3 regions of the Pedobacter sp. Leaf132 genome follow, and region 1 is predicted to be linked to each of the others. Evidence: riboswitches for the same ligand, from Rfam matches in the RefSeq annotation. Region 1 holds a riboswitch; each other region holds the start of a gene.
The links. A riboswitch is a leader RNA that binds a small molecule or an ion and turns the genes downstream of it on or off. The one in region 1 is predicted to bind S-adenosylmethionine.
Positions count from the first base shown of each region.

Region 2: it holds a riboswitch for S-adenosylmethionine, as region 1 does, so the genes downstream of both, LUA86_RS06395 (SusC/RagA family TonB-linked outer membrane protein) here and metH (methionine synthase) in region 1, are expected to answer to the same signal.
Region 3: it holds a riboswitch for S-adenosylmethionine, as region 1 does, so the genes downstream of both, LUA86_RS06180 (O-acetylhomoserine aminocarboxypropyltransferase/cysteine synthase family protein) here and metH (methionine synthase) in region 1, are expected to answer to the same signal.

Region 1 is NZ_CAKLBO010000001.1:591,398-595,690, forward strand. It holds gene LUA86_RS02555 (hypothetical protein) at 1-271, shown strand, start outside; gene LUA86_RS02560 (Bax inhibitor-1/YccA family protein) at 312-1,067, shown strand; SAM riboswitch class I at 1,181-1,286, shown strand; gene metH (methionine synthase) at 1,453-4,293, shown strand, end outside.
Region 2 is NZ_CAKLBO010000002.1:594,921-599,213, forward strand. It holds gene LUA86_RS06395 (SusC/RagA family TonB-linked outer membrane protein) at 1-1,448, opposite strand, end outside; SAM riboswitch class I at 1,799-1,899, opposite strand; gene LUA86_RS06400 (peroxiredoxin) at 2,017-3,267, shown strand; gene LUA86_RS06405 (outer membrane beta-barrel family protein) at 3,428-4,293, opposite strand, start outside.
Region 3 is NZ_CAKLBO010000002.1:545,774-550,066, forward strand. It holds gene aqpZ (aquaporin Z) at 1-312, shown strand, start outside; gene LUA86_RS06170 (glutathione peroxidase) at 492-1,007, opposite strand; gene LUA86_RS06175 (hypothetical protein) at 1,074-2,078, opposite strand; SAM riboswitch class I at 2,293-2,403, shown strand; gene LUA86_RS06180 (O-acetylhomoserine aminocarboxypropyltransferase/cysteine synthase family protein) at 2,682-3,998, shown strand; gene metX (homoserine O-acetyltransferase) at 4,044-4,293, shown strand, end outside.

The DNA.
Region 1 (4,293 bases):
AGGCATTAATAAATTCATCCTTATAGGAGAAAATGTACTCAATTTTCATTCATCTGATGATAGTTATTATGAGGAATGGTTTCAGGAGGTTGAAGATGGGTGGATTGTGGGCATAAATTTTCAGGAGCATGTAATCCGGGAGTTTAAGGATAACAGCATCGATTATTACATAAACTTTGGTGGCTCCTTTGATGAAATGCCTTGGCGTACACTAAAACCGTTACAATTCTTTAAAAAAGTTGAAGAGTTGCTGACAAAAAGATTGAATTAAAATATCTATTTTTATATAATTTAAATACACAAAATAAAAAATGGAACAACAAAATTATCAATATCAAGATAACAGCGTTTTTGTACAACAAGGCTCTGTTTCTAAAAAATTCTTTGCAAACGTATTTACCTGGATGTTTGTAGCACTTAGTCTCTCAACAATTGCGGCTTACCTATTTAGTCAGAACGAGCAATTGATGCAATATTTATTAACTGTTAATCCATCAACAGGAAAAGTTGGTATGTCTATTTTCGGTTACATCGCAATGTTTGCACCACTTGGTTTAGTTTTATTAATGGGATTTGGTTTGAGCAAGCTTTCATATACTTCATTAATTGGTGTATTTGTGCTTTATTCTGTTTTAACGGGCATTAGCTTAAGCTTTATTTTATTGGCCTATACATCTGGTTCAGTTGTAAGCTGCTTTGCAGGTGCAGCTGGCATTTTTGGTATTATGGCGGTAATGGGTTACACGACTAACATCGATTTAAGCAAATTCGGTCCGATTTTAATGGTTGGTGTAATTGCTTTGGTAATTGCTAGTTTGGTAAATATGTTTATCCAAAGTGAGCAATTTAGCTTGTTTATGGCTTTCATCGGTATCGCAATTTTTACCGCTTTAACCGCTTATGATGTTCAAAAAATTAAAAGAATTGGTGAAGGTATCGAAGCAAACGGCGAACAGGTTTTACAAGTAGAATCTAAGAAAATGGCCATCGTAGCAGCCTTATCTTTATATCTGGATTTTTTAAACATTTTCCTTTTCTTACTTCGTATTTTTGGAAGCAGAAAATAACTTGTAACAGAACAATATTTTAAAGGCTGCGCAATTTTGCGTGGCCTTTGTAATTTTATTTGGCTTCAAGGCGATAATTTTTGGAATTGATGTTGCTTTGTTGCATTTTTGTATGCTTATTAAGAAAGACGGAGGGATTAGACCCAACGATGTCTTAGCAACCTGTGCCCACACAAGGTGCTAAATTCTAATCTCAGCAGTGGCGAGAGAAGATAAGTTAAGAAGGTAAATCAATCTGCCAACTTTTTAAATAAGCTTTAAGTATCAGGTATAAAGTATCAAGTATCAAGACGCACGTCTATATTTTGTGCTAATTATCTGCAGTTAGATTGATGTCTGGGAATCTTGATACTCGATACTAACTACTTGCTACTAGAAACAACAAATGAGTATAAGAGAAGAACTAGAGAAACGTATTTTGGTAATTGATGGTGCGATGGGTACCATGATTCAGCGTTATACGTTAACTGAAGAGGATTTTAGAGGGGAGCGTTTTAAGGATCATCCTTGTGATGTTAAGGGCAATAACGATTTGCTTAACATAACTCGTCCGGATATTATTAAGGCCATTCACCTGGAATATTTAAAAGCAGGTGCCGATATTATCGAAACCAATACCTTTAGTACGCAAAGGATTTCTATGGCAGATTACCAGATGGAAGATTTGTCGTACGAATTAAGTTTTGAGGGTGCTCGGGTTGCTAAAGAAGCTGCGTTAGAATTTATGGCTGAAAACCCAGACCGCAAATGTTTTGTTGCAGGTGCTATTGGTCCAACCAATCGTACGCTTTCTATGTCGCCAAATGTTAACGACCCAGGTTATAGAGCTATCTATTTCGATGAATTGGAAGAAGCCTATTACGAGCAGGTTCGTGGTTTGGTAGATGGTGGTTCGGATGTATTGCTTATTGAAACCATTTTTGATACTTTAAATGCAAAGGTGGCAATTGTGGCCATTAAAAAATACGAAGAAGTTATCGGTCGTAAGCTCGAAATTATGATTTCGGGAACCATTACCGATGCTTCTGGCAGAACATTATCCGGTCAAACAGCCGAGGCTTTTTTAAACTCGGTTATGCATGCAAAACCTTTGAGTATTGGTTTCAACTGTGCTTTGGGTGCAAAAGAAATGCGTCCGCATATTGAAGAATTAGCTACAAAAGCTGGTTGTTATGTTTCTGCTTATCCAAATGCAGGCTTACCAAACGAGTTTGGCGCTTACGATGAGCAACCGCATGAAACCGCTCATTTGGTAGATGATTTTATCCAGTCGGGTTTTGTTAATATTGTTGGTGGTTGTTGCGGTACCACGCCAGACCATATTGGCTGCATCGCAAAAAATGCAAAAAAGGCAGCGCCACGCAAAATCCCAGCTATTGAACCATTTATGCGTTTGAGTGGCTTAGAGCCGGTAACCATAACACCTGATAGTATTTTTGTAAATGTTGGGGAAAGAACCAATATCACAGGCTCGCCTAAATTTTCAAAACTTATTTTAGGTGGCGATTATGAAGCAGCATTAGCAGTTGCACTGCAACAGGTTGAAGGTGGCGCTCAGATAATCGATGTAAATATGGACGAAGGCATGCTTGATTCAGAAGCTGCCATGTCGAAATTTTTAAACCTTATTGCTTCAGAACCTGATATTGCAAAGCTTCCGATTATGGTCGATTCATCTAAATGGTCGGTTATAGAAAATGGCTTGAAATGTTTGCAAGGTAAAGGGATTGTAAATTCAATTTCACTTAAAGAAGGCGAAGATAAGTTTAAAGAAAGCGCCCGTAAAATTATGCAATTCGGCGCTGCCGTTGTAGTAATGGCTTTCGATGAACAAGGTCAGGCCGATAATTACGAGCGTAGAAAAGAAATTTGCAAGCGTAGCTATGATATTTTAGTTAACGAAATCGGTTTCCCACCGGAAGATATTATTTTCGACCCGAATATTTTAACGGTAGCAACGGGTTTAGAAGAGCATAACAACTACGCTGTTGATTTTATAAATGCCACAAGGTGGATAAAAGAAAACCTTCCTCATGCTAAAGTAAGCGGCGGTGTTTCTAATATTTCTTTCTCATTTAGAGGAAATAATGTCGTTCGAGAAGCGATGCACTCTGCATTTTTATACCATGCCATTCAGGCGGGTTTAGATATGGGAATCGTAAATGCCGGCATGCTCGAAGTTTATCAGGAAATTCCACCAGAATTATTAGAACGTGTAGAGGACGTGCTTTTAAACAGAAGGGAAGATGCTACAGAGCGATTGGTTGAATATGCAGATACTGTAAAATCAAAAGGTAAAGAACTTGTTAAAGATGAGGAGTGGAGAAAAGGAACGGTTGAAGAACGCCTTTCACATTCTTTGGTTAAGGGAATTGTAGAGTATTTGGATGATGATGTTGAAGAAGCCCGTCAGAAATACGCTCGCCCGATTCAGGTAATTGAAGGCCCGTTAATGGATGGGATGAACATTGTGGGCGATTTATTTGGTGCCGGTAAAATGTTTTTGCCGCAGGTTGTAAAATCAGCAAGGGTAATGAAAAAAGCTGTTGCTTATTTATTGCCTTTTATCGAGCAAGAAAAATTAGATAATCCGGATCAAAACCAAAGTTCATCGGCCGGTAAAGTTTTGATGGCAACCGTTAAGGGAGATGTTCATGACATTGGAAAAAACATTGTTGGTGTTGTACTGGCTTGTAACAACTTCGAAATTGTAGATATGGGCGTGATGGTTCCGGCACAAGACATCATCAAAAAAGCAAAAGAAATTAATGCAGATATTATTGGTTTAAGTGGGTTAATTACGCCTTCTTTGGATGAAATGGTACATTTCGCCAAAGAAATGGAGCGTGAAAATTTCACTATCCCTTTAATTATTGGTGGCGCAACAACTTCCCGAATTCATGCTGCGGTTAAGGTTGCTCCGAACTATTCTGGTCCGGCTATACACGTTCTGGATGCCTCAAGAAGTGTTACGGTTTGCAGCACTTTAATGAATCCGGAAACCCGGGATGACTATATTGCAGGCATCAAAGCTGAATACGATAAGGCTCGTGAAGCACATTTAAACAAACGTTCTGATAAACGTTTTAAAACTTTAGAAGAAGCTAGAGCAAATAAATTTAAGATAGATTTTAAAGCTGAACTTCCTATTCCGGCGTTTACCGGTACAAAGGTTTTTGATAATTATCCTTTAGAAGAATTAGTACCATACATTGATTGGACGCCC
Region 2 (4,293 bases), on a different contig from region 1:
AAATTTAAGCCTTCAATAATTTTATAATTTAAGCCAATACTACCTATAATTCGGTTTCTGTTTTGAGAAACTGTATTTTCATAAGCCACCCAATATGGATTGCTGTAGTAACTATTGTTCCAGTTAAACGTATTTCCGTTCTCATCTAAATAGTTTTTTAGGCGATTAATATCTACTTGCCTGCCAAACCAGGTGAATTGAAGCATGGTACTTGTAGAGCGAGAACCGCCCGTACCCGATAAATTATCAGAACCAAGCTTGCTGTAATTTGCATTAGCTGTTAAAGTTAGTTTTGGATTGATTCTTAAGGTTGTATTTAAAGCAAAGGAGTTTTTCCCTTGTCCAGAGTTTGGAACAATACCAACCTGTTTAAGGTTATTGTAAGATAAGCGATAATCAAATTTTTCGCCAGCATCTTCAATTGATAAACCATTGGTTAAGGCATAACCTGTTTCAAAGAAATCGCGAACATTATCCGGATGTGCCTCAAATGGAACGGCTACGCCTTTAGAAAAAAACTGAGGTATAAGCTGTCCGTTCATTCTTGGACCCCAGCTTTCATCAACACCATCATTAATCCCTGCACCTTTACCATCAACATAACTAAATTTACCTTCGGAGCCTTGTCCAAATACGTTTTGATATTTTGGAAGCGTTAGCAAACTTTCTATTACAGCATTTGAATTAAAAGTTACGCCCAACCCTTTTTTAGTTTTACCCGATTTTGTTTTGATGATGATTACACCAGCCGCAGCACGAGAACCGTACAAAGCCGCAGCATTTGGACCTTTTAACACGCTCATCGATTCAATATCATTTGGGTTGATATCTGAAATAGTGTTGGCGTAATCTCTAGCTCCGGCAGAATTTAGCTGCGAATTATCAACCGGTATTCCATCGATAACAAAAAGCGGTTGGTTATTCCCAGAAATTGAAGTTTCTCCACGAATTACAATTCTGGATGAACCCATATCGCCCTGACTGTTCGTAACCCTTACACCCGCAACTTTACCCGCAAGCGCATTAACTAAATTTGTTTCTTTGGCTTCGGCCAGATTTTCTCCTTTAAGCTCCTGAACGGCATATCCTAAAGATTTTTTCTGCTTAGAGATGCCTAAGGCTGTAACTACAACTTCATCCAACGAATTATTTGCATCACTTAATACAACAGATAGTGATGATGTACTTGATAAAACTTCAACTTCTTTAGTTGTGTAGCCGATATAAGAAAAAACAAGTGTTCCCTTACCATTTAGGTTTAAGGTAAATGCACCCTCATTATTTGATATAACGGCTTGTTTTGTTCCTTTTACAAATACAGAAACGCCCGGCAAAACCTCTCCGGTGGCGTCTTTAACAGTGCCCGATACTGCTATATTTTGAGCACGAACAAATGTAGATAGCAATAGCAAAAACAAAAATGCTGATAGCTTTACTTTTTTATACATGTTAACTTAATTAGAAATGATTAATTATACTTTTGATTTTTTAGGCAAAGCAATGCCACATCGCTCTGTGTCGATTTTTTTGTAACATTAAATTGATCTTAGATTTGGGAGCTTAGCGCTCAGCTTTATGAGCTACAACATAGCTCCATGCACATTCGGATGGTTTTACAGTTAGGAACTGTAGAAATTTTTAACTTTTGCTCGTCAGGTTTTTTCATTTAAATATTTTTTAAGAGCCATTTAAAAAGCAAATCGTTTCATTCCAAAGAAATACTTTTATAAAAAAAGCACTTCCGAAAAATCAGAAGTGCTCTCATATATTGTCATCAATATTTACTTGGCATCAAACTGACTTAACTACCCCTTTACGGGTTGGAATTAGCACCATACCCAAATAAGGCTGGTTGCTAAGGTTTCAAAGGGCCATTCCCTCCACCTTTCTCGATAAGCATTTTAAAATAACTGCTGCAAAGATAGTATATTTTTTTAATAGTCTACAAATTCTATAGATTTTATTGAAAATATTATTTTAAGTGCTTACCTTTGAGCCGGAATTAAAAATCATCCCATGAAAATAAAGTCGATACTCATCATATTAAGCTTGGGCTTAAGCATAATAAATGCACATGCCCAAACCAATAAAAAACTGCAACCATCTAAAATATCATCAACAGTTAACAAAACTGCAAATGGCAATTGGAGAGGTCTTTTTCAAATTAAGCCTGGTGTAGAAGTTCCTTTTAACTTCGAAATTAATAATGACAAAATAGTTTTTCTTAATGGCGATGAACGTTTTGATGGTGGGAAAGTCTATCAGAAGGAAGATTCTTTAAGTATAAAATTAGACCAGTTTGATAACGAAATTGCGGTAAAGCTTATAGGCGATTCTTTAACAGGTACGTTAAGAAAGCAAGATAATTCTGGAAAACCACTGGTTTTAATTGCAAAAAGAGGTGAAAATTTTAGGTTTAAAAATTCTGGAGAAAAACCTGCAGCAAATTTTTCTGGCACTTATGCTGTCACTTTCAAAAATCCGAGCGGAAAAGACGAAAAATCTGTTGGTGTTTTTAAGCAAACAGGTGATAAATTAACAGGAACTTTTTTAAGAGTTACAGGAGATTCGCGTTATCTTGAAGGTATAGTGGAAGGTAATAACTTTTACTTATCCAGTTTTATCGGCATGGCTCCTGCTTACTACAAAGGCAGTTTTTCTCAAAAAGGAGAAATTACCGGAGAATCTATAAATTCAAGAGGAAGTATAGCTTTTACAGGTATCCAAAACCAGAATGCTGAGTTACCTGATGCTTACAAACTTACCTATTTGAAAGAGGGTTACAAAACTTTAGACTTTTCTTTTCCGGATGTTAACGGAAAAAAGATTTCACTGAGTGATGAAAAATACCGTGGTAAACCTGTTATCATAACCATTACCGGAACATGGTGCCCAAATTGCGTTGATGAAGCCTCATTTATTGCACCTTGGTACAAGGAAAACAAGAAGAGAGGTGTTGAAGTAATTGCAATCCATTACGAAAGACAATTGGATTCTGCTTATTTAAAGAAAGCCATTAACGGTTTCCGTGAGAAGTTTGATATAAAATACGACCAGGTGATTGCCGGTAAACCAGATAAAAAATTAGTTTCTGAATCTTTACCTGCATTGAATAACTTCTTATCGTTCCCAACAACCATATTTATTAACAAAAATGGCGAAGTTGCGAAGATTCATACAGGTTACAGCGGACCAGCAACCGGAAAATTCTATACTGCATTTGTAGAGGAGTTTAATAAGGAAGTGGATAGTTTATTGAATGAGTAAGTATTGAAGAAATAATATTTAGAGAGGTCGTCATGCTCAGCTTGAATGGGCATATTAAAGCATAATATTATTTCGTTACGCTTTAGGATTCCCGCTTTCGCGAGAATGACGATGATGTGTAAAACCAATCCATAACAGCGTAATGTTCAGCTTTACAACATTAACTTCCTGATTTGCTACCGCTTGATTTCACATCATCATTACTGATGCTTCTTTGGCTCTTTTTAATAGAATCCTTCAGCTTTCCAAATTTCCAGTTTAAACTCATGTTAAACGAACGATTGTAGTTTTCGCCACGGTAACGCTGTGTAAAATTTGGTCCTTCAGTTAGCGTTTCATAAATTCGGTATTTTATAAATGGATTATTTATACCTGCCGAAATCGTTAACTTATCTTTAATAATTTCCTTGCTTCCACTAAACGACATGTAATAATATTCACCAGAACGGCCTTGTAATAAAACATCAGCACTGCTATAATTAAAACTTGCATTTGCTCGCCATTGCTTTTCAAATTTATAACCTGTGTTTAAATAAACATATCCAGAAACACCTTCATTTTTAGTCAACACACCATTAATTGTGCCTTCCAACCAGGCATAGCCAAGGTTGCCGCTTAAGCTTAAATTCCACTTTGTGGTTAATGGATAATTTATATTTATGTTGGAACCCAAGTTTTTATTTCTACCAACGTTGGCGAAACTTGTTCTGGTAATTTTATTAACATCGTTGTAAATAGATATTGTTTGTATGGTATTATTAGCAAAACTGTAGGCTAAACCGGCATTTATAGAGCCTTTCTTAAATCGGCTGTACGTCAATTCAAAATTATTACTCAAAACAGCTTTTAAGTCTGGATTTCCGGTTGATTCAAAATTTGGAATAGAACGGTCAACAAAAGGATTTAAATTATCAATTCCCGGTCGCTCGATACGCTGTGTAAAACCAAAATTTAAATTGCTTTGATTTTTAAACTTCCGATTTACAGAAAATGATGGTATAATGTTAAAATAATCGGTATTAACAT
Region 3 (4,293 bases), on a different contig from region 1:
AATACCATGGCTGCATTTGTTGCCGAAGCCGTTTTTACATTTATCTTCTTATTGGTTATTTTCGGTGCAACATCTACAAAAAATATTAATGGTGGTTTTGCCGGCTTAGCAATCGGTTTAAGCCTTGTGCTTATTCATATCGTTGGCATCCAGATAACGGGCGTATCTGTAAATCCTGCCCGAAGCATTGGTCCTGCTGTGCTTGCAGGCGGTGTTGCACTAAGTCAGGTTTGGTTGTTTATCCTCGCTCCTATCACTGGAGCCATTTTAAGCGCTGTAGTTTGGAAAACTATTTTAGAAAAAACTAGTTAAAAATGTAAAATGGATAATGGGAGATGTAGAAAACATCAAAAAATCTATACACATTCTCTATTCTGGTAATTCAGAAATCGAATATTGAGCACCAAATAAAAAGGGTAAAATGGAATTTCCATTTTACCCTTTTTAGCTATTATACTTGAGAAATTTATTCCATCTCTCATCCTACGTCATTATAGGTTTTTTACAATTGCCTCGTCCATAGGTTTTGTTTTTGAACGGAAACGATGAACCAACTCACCCTTTTCATTAATTAAAAACTTCTCAAAATTCCATTTAATATCACCTTGCTCTTCTGTATTGGTTTGCGTAGTTAAATATTTAAATAATGGCGTAATATCATCACCTTTTACACTGCTTTTTTCGGCAAGTAAAAAAGACACACTGTATTTACCTGTACAAAATTGTTTAATTTCTGCGTTAGAAGAAAATTCTTGTCCGCCGAAATTACCAGCCGGAAAACCAATTAAAACAACTTTTTTACCGTATTGCTTTTGAAGTTTTTCCAAATCTTCATATTGTGGCGTGTAACCACATTTAGAAGCGGTGTTAACAATTAAAATTTTCTTTCCTTTAAATTTAGAAAGTTTAATTTCTTTACCATCAATGGTTTTAAAACTGAAATCGTAAACATTTTTTGGTGGCGAAGGCATCAAAAAGTTCAGGAGGATTAAAATTGTGCTTATCATTTTATGTTTATTTTATATACGAATATAGTTACAAATAGTTTTTTGCTTTAGCTTTTTGTTATAAATCTATTTAGGATTACAAATTGTAGACAATTTTGCCGAATAATTGGCATTTAATGGCTCGTTGGTTTGCACCAATCGCTGAGAATCTGTATTCGCCGGACAAGCAATATCGCCTGCTGCATCGTAAACTAATCTATTTCCATTGGCTACCAAATCTTTGGGCACATAAACCTGAACTTTAGTAATAGCATAACCTGAAGGAAAATAGCGAACATAATAACCATCTGGATGTTTAGTCCAGATTCCGCTTGGCACATCAGCACGCGGTGGAGCCATACCCGCAAGTATTGCATATTTTTCCATATCTGCATAGGTGTAGTTACCAGAAGAAACCAATTGACGGATATTATTTTCGGCTTCAAATACGGCTTTCAGACCTGATGGCAATTGGTCTTTAGCTTTTTCCATTACATCGAATGGTAAAATTCCTAATGCACCGCCTTCTAATTGAGTAAGTTGTTTTGGAGTTAATAATTTGATAGCGGTAACTTTAACTTGTCCGGCATGATCTGCAAATTTTGTTCTGGCGATGATGGTCCATAATAAAACCTGAATATCATGTTGTTCAACTTCAGGATGTTTTTCGGCACTTTTTAAAATGGATACCACTATTTCTTCCTTCTGACCTAAAACTGGTGCAAACATATATCCATCGCCCTTTGATGGTGCAAAAGTCCCGGCTTTAAGGCAATAACTTTTGTTTGTCATTTCATAAAATCCCTCACATAAAACAAAACCACCATCCGGATTTTTTGGCAATAAATATAAGGGCTGGAATTTTGCATTGGCATTGAAGCCGGGCATTTCTTCGCCTTCGCGATTAACATCTTCAAAATTTGTTGAAATGGCTTCTGGTTGCTTTAAAAACTTATCCACGCCGAGCGCTTTAGCACCTTGAGCTGTTCCAACTTTAAGTAATTTATCTTTTAATCCGCCAAATTGGGCATTAGCGGTTAGGTTAGCTGCTGAAAAAGCTAGCGTAAAGAGCATTATTTTTAAATTTTTCATTGATGATTAGATTTTGCAGGTATCACAAACTTAGAACTTTACAATTAATTCTGTGTAAATTTTAATGTGATTATTAAATATTTAAAATTTATTTGCCTCAAATTCATCTTTTTATAAAAAATACAGAATTTAATTTTGTGAATTAAAATATTATTCAGACATTTGAAACATTATTTGGCGAAAAGCTAAATAAAAGTCAATCTTTATTCAGATTGATTTATAAAGAAGTGGCGAGAGACTGGCTCCATGACCCACTGGCAACCCTCAGAAAGAGAAGGTGCCAATTCCTGACCGGATAACAAGGTGTTAACCGGAGATATAAATTACAACTGATGAAAACATTAAATCTTCAATCGCAAAGCGAGAAAATTACAAGGCTGAAAAAGTTAGAACTTTCTTTAATTTCATTGATGTGTTTTGATATGCAGGCGACTACGTGTATGTGCTGTTGCATACAGTAATCTAAAAATCTTCCATTCTTGTCTCTTTATCAAATTGGAAGGTCCCAAATAATTGGGATACGCAAATTTAAATTATCGCGGTTACCAATTTGTAATCAGATACCTAAGCATCTAAACATTCACTACATTAATTATTAAGAACATGTCAACCTCATATAAATTTGAAACTTTACAATTACACGCCGGACAAGAAATAGACCCAACTACGGGTTCAAGAGCTGTTCCGATTTACCAAACAACATCATACGGATTTAAAAACGCGGAACACGGCGCAAATTTATTTGCATTAAAGGAGTTTGGGAATATCTATACCCGTTTAATGAACCCAACAACTGATGTTTTTGAAAAAAGAATTGCAGCATTAGAAGGCGGAGTAGCAGCTTTGGCCGTTGCCTCAGGTCAGGCAGCTCAGTTTATCGCTTTGCATAATATTTTAGAGGCTGGAGATAGCATTGTTTCATCATCACATATATATGGTGGAACTTACAACCAGTTTAAAGTTTCATTTAAACGTTTAGGTATTCATGTTGATTTTGCAAACCCTGATGTTCCGGAAGAATTCGAGGAAAGAATCACAGAAAAAACTAAAGCCATATATCTTGAAACAATTGGTAATCCTGCATTTAGTGTTCCAGATTTTGAAAAAATTGCCGCTATCGCGAAAAAATATGATATTCCTTTAATTGTTGATAATACTTTTGGTGCTGGCGGATATTTGTTTAAACCCTTAGAGCATGGCGCCAACATTGTGGTAGAATCTGCAACAAAGTGGATTGGCGGCCATGGAACAAGCATCGGCGGGGTTATCATTGATGGCGGAAATTACAATTGGGGCAACGGTAAGTTCACACAATTTACAGAACCATCAGAGGGTTATCACGGTTTGGTTTTTAATGATGTTTTTGGTATCGGCGGTCCTTTCGGGAACATTCAATTCATCATCCGTGCACGTGTAGAAGGTTTACGAGATTTAGGTCCTGCCCTATCTCCCTTCAACTCATTCTTATTATTACAAGGTTTAGAAACCTTATCACTTCGTGTACAACGCCATGTAGATAATGCTTTGGAATTAGCAACCTGGCTGGAAAATCATCCTTTGGTTAAGGAAGTGCAATACCCGGGATTAGCAAGCAGCAAGTACAATAATTTAGCTAAAAAGTATTTGAGCAATGGTTTTGGTGGCGTGTTAACTTTCGAACTTAATGGTACAAAAGAAAACGCAACTCAGGTTATCGACAGCTTGAAGTTAGTTTCACACTTAGCTAATGTTGGCGATGCTAAAACTTTGATAATTCAACCATCAGCTACAACGCACCAACAATTAAGCGAAACAGAACAATTAGCCGCAGGCGTAAAGCCAAATGCATTAAGGGTTTCTGTTGGTATTGAGCATATTGATGATATTAAGGCAGATTTTGAGCAAGCTTTTGCAAGTATCGGCTCGGGAATTACAGAATAAATTTGCTAACATAAACACATTTTTACTACGATTGAACAATTTATAATGAGTATTTCATCAACATATAACTACCCAAAACAATTTAAGCTAGAGAGTGGAAAGAAACTTCGCAATCTGCAAATTGCTTATCAAACTTATGGAAAACTTAACGCCAACAAGGATAATGTAATTTGGGTTTGCCATGCTTTAACAGCTAATGCCGATGTTTTTGAATGGTGGGAAGGTTTATTTGGGCAGAATGCTTTGTTTAACCCAAACGACCATTATATAATTTGTGCAAATGTTTTAGGTTCCA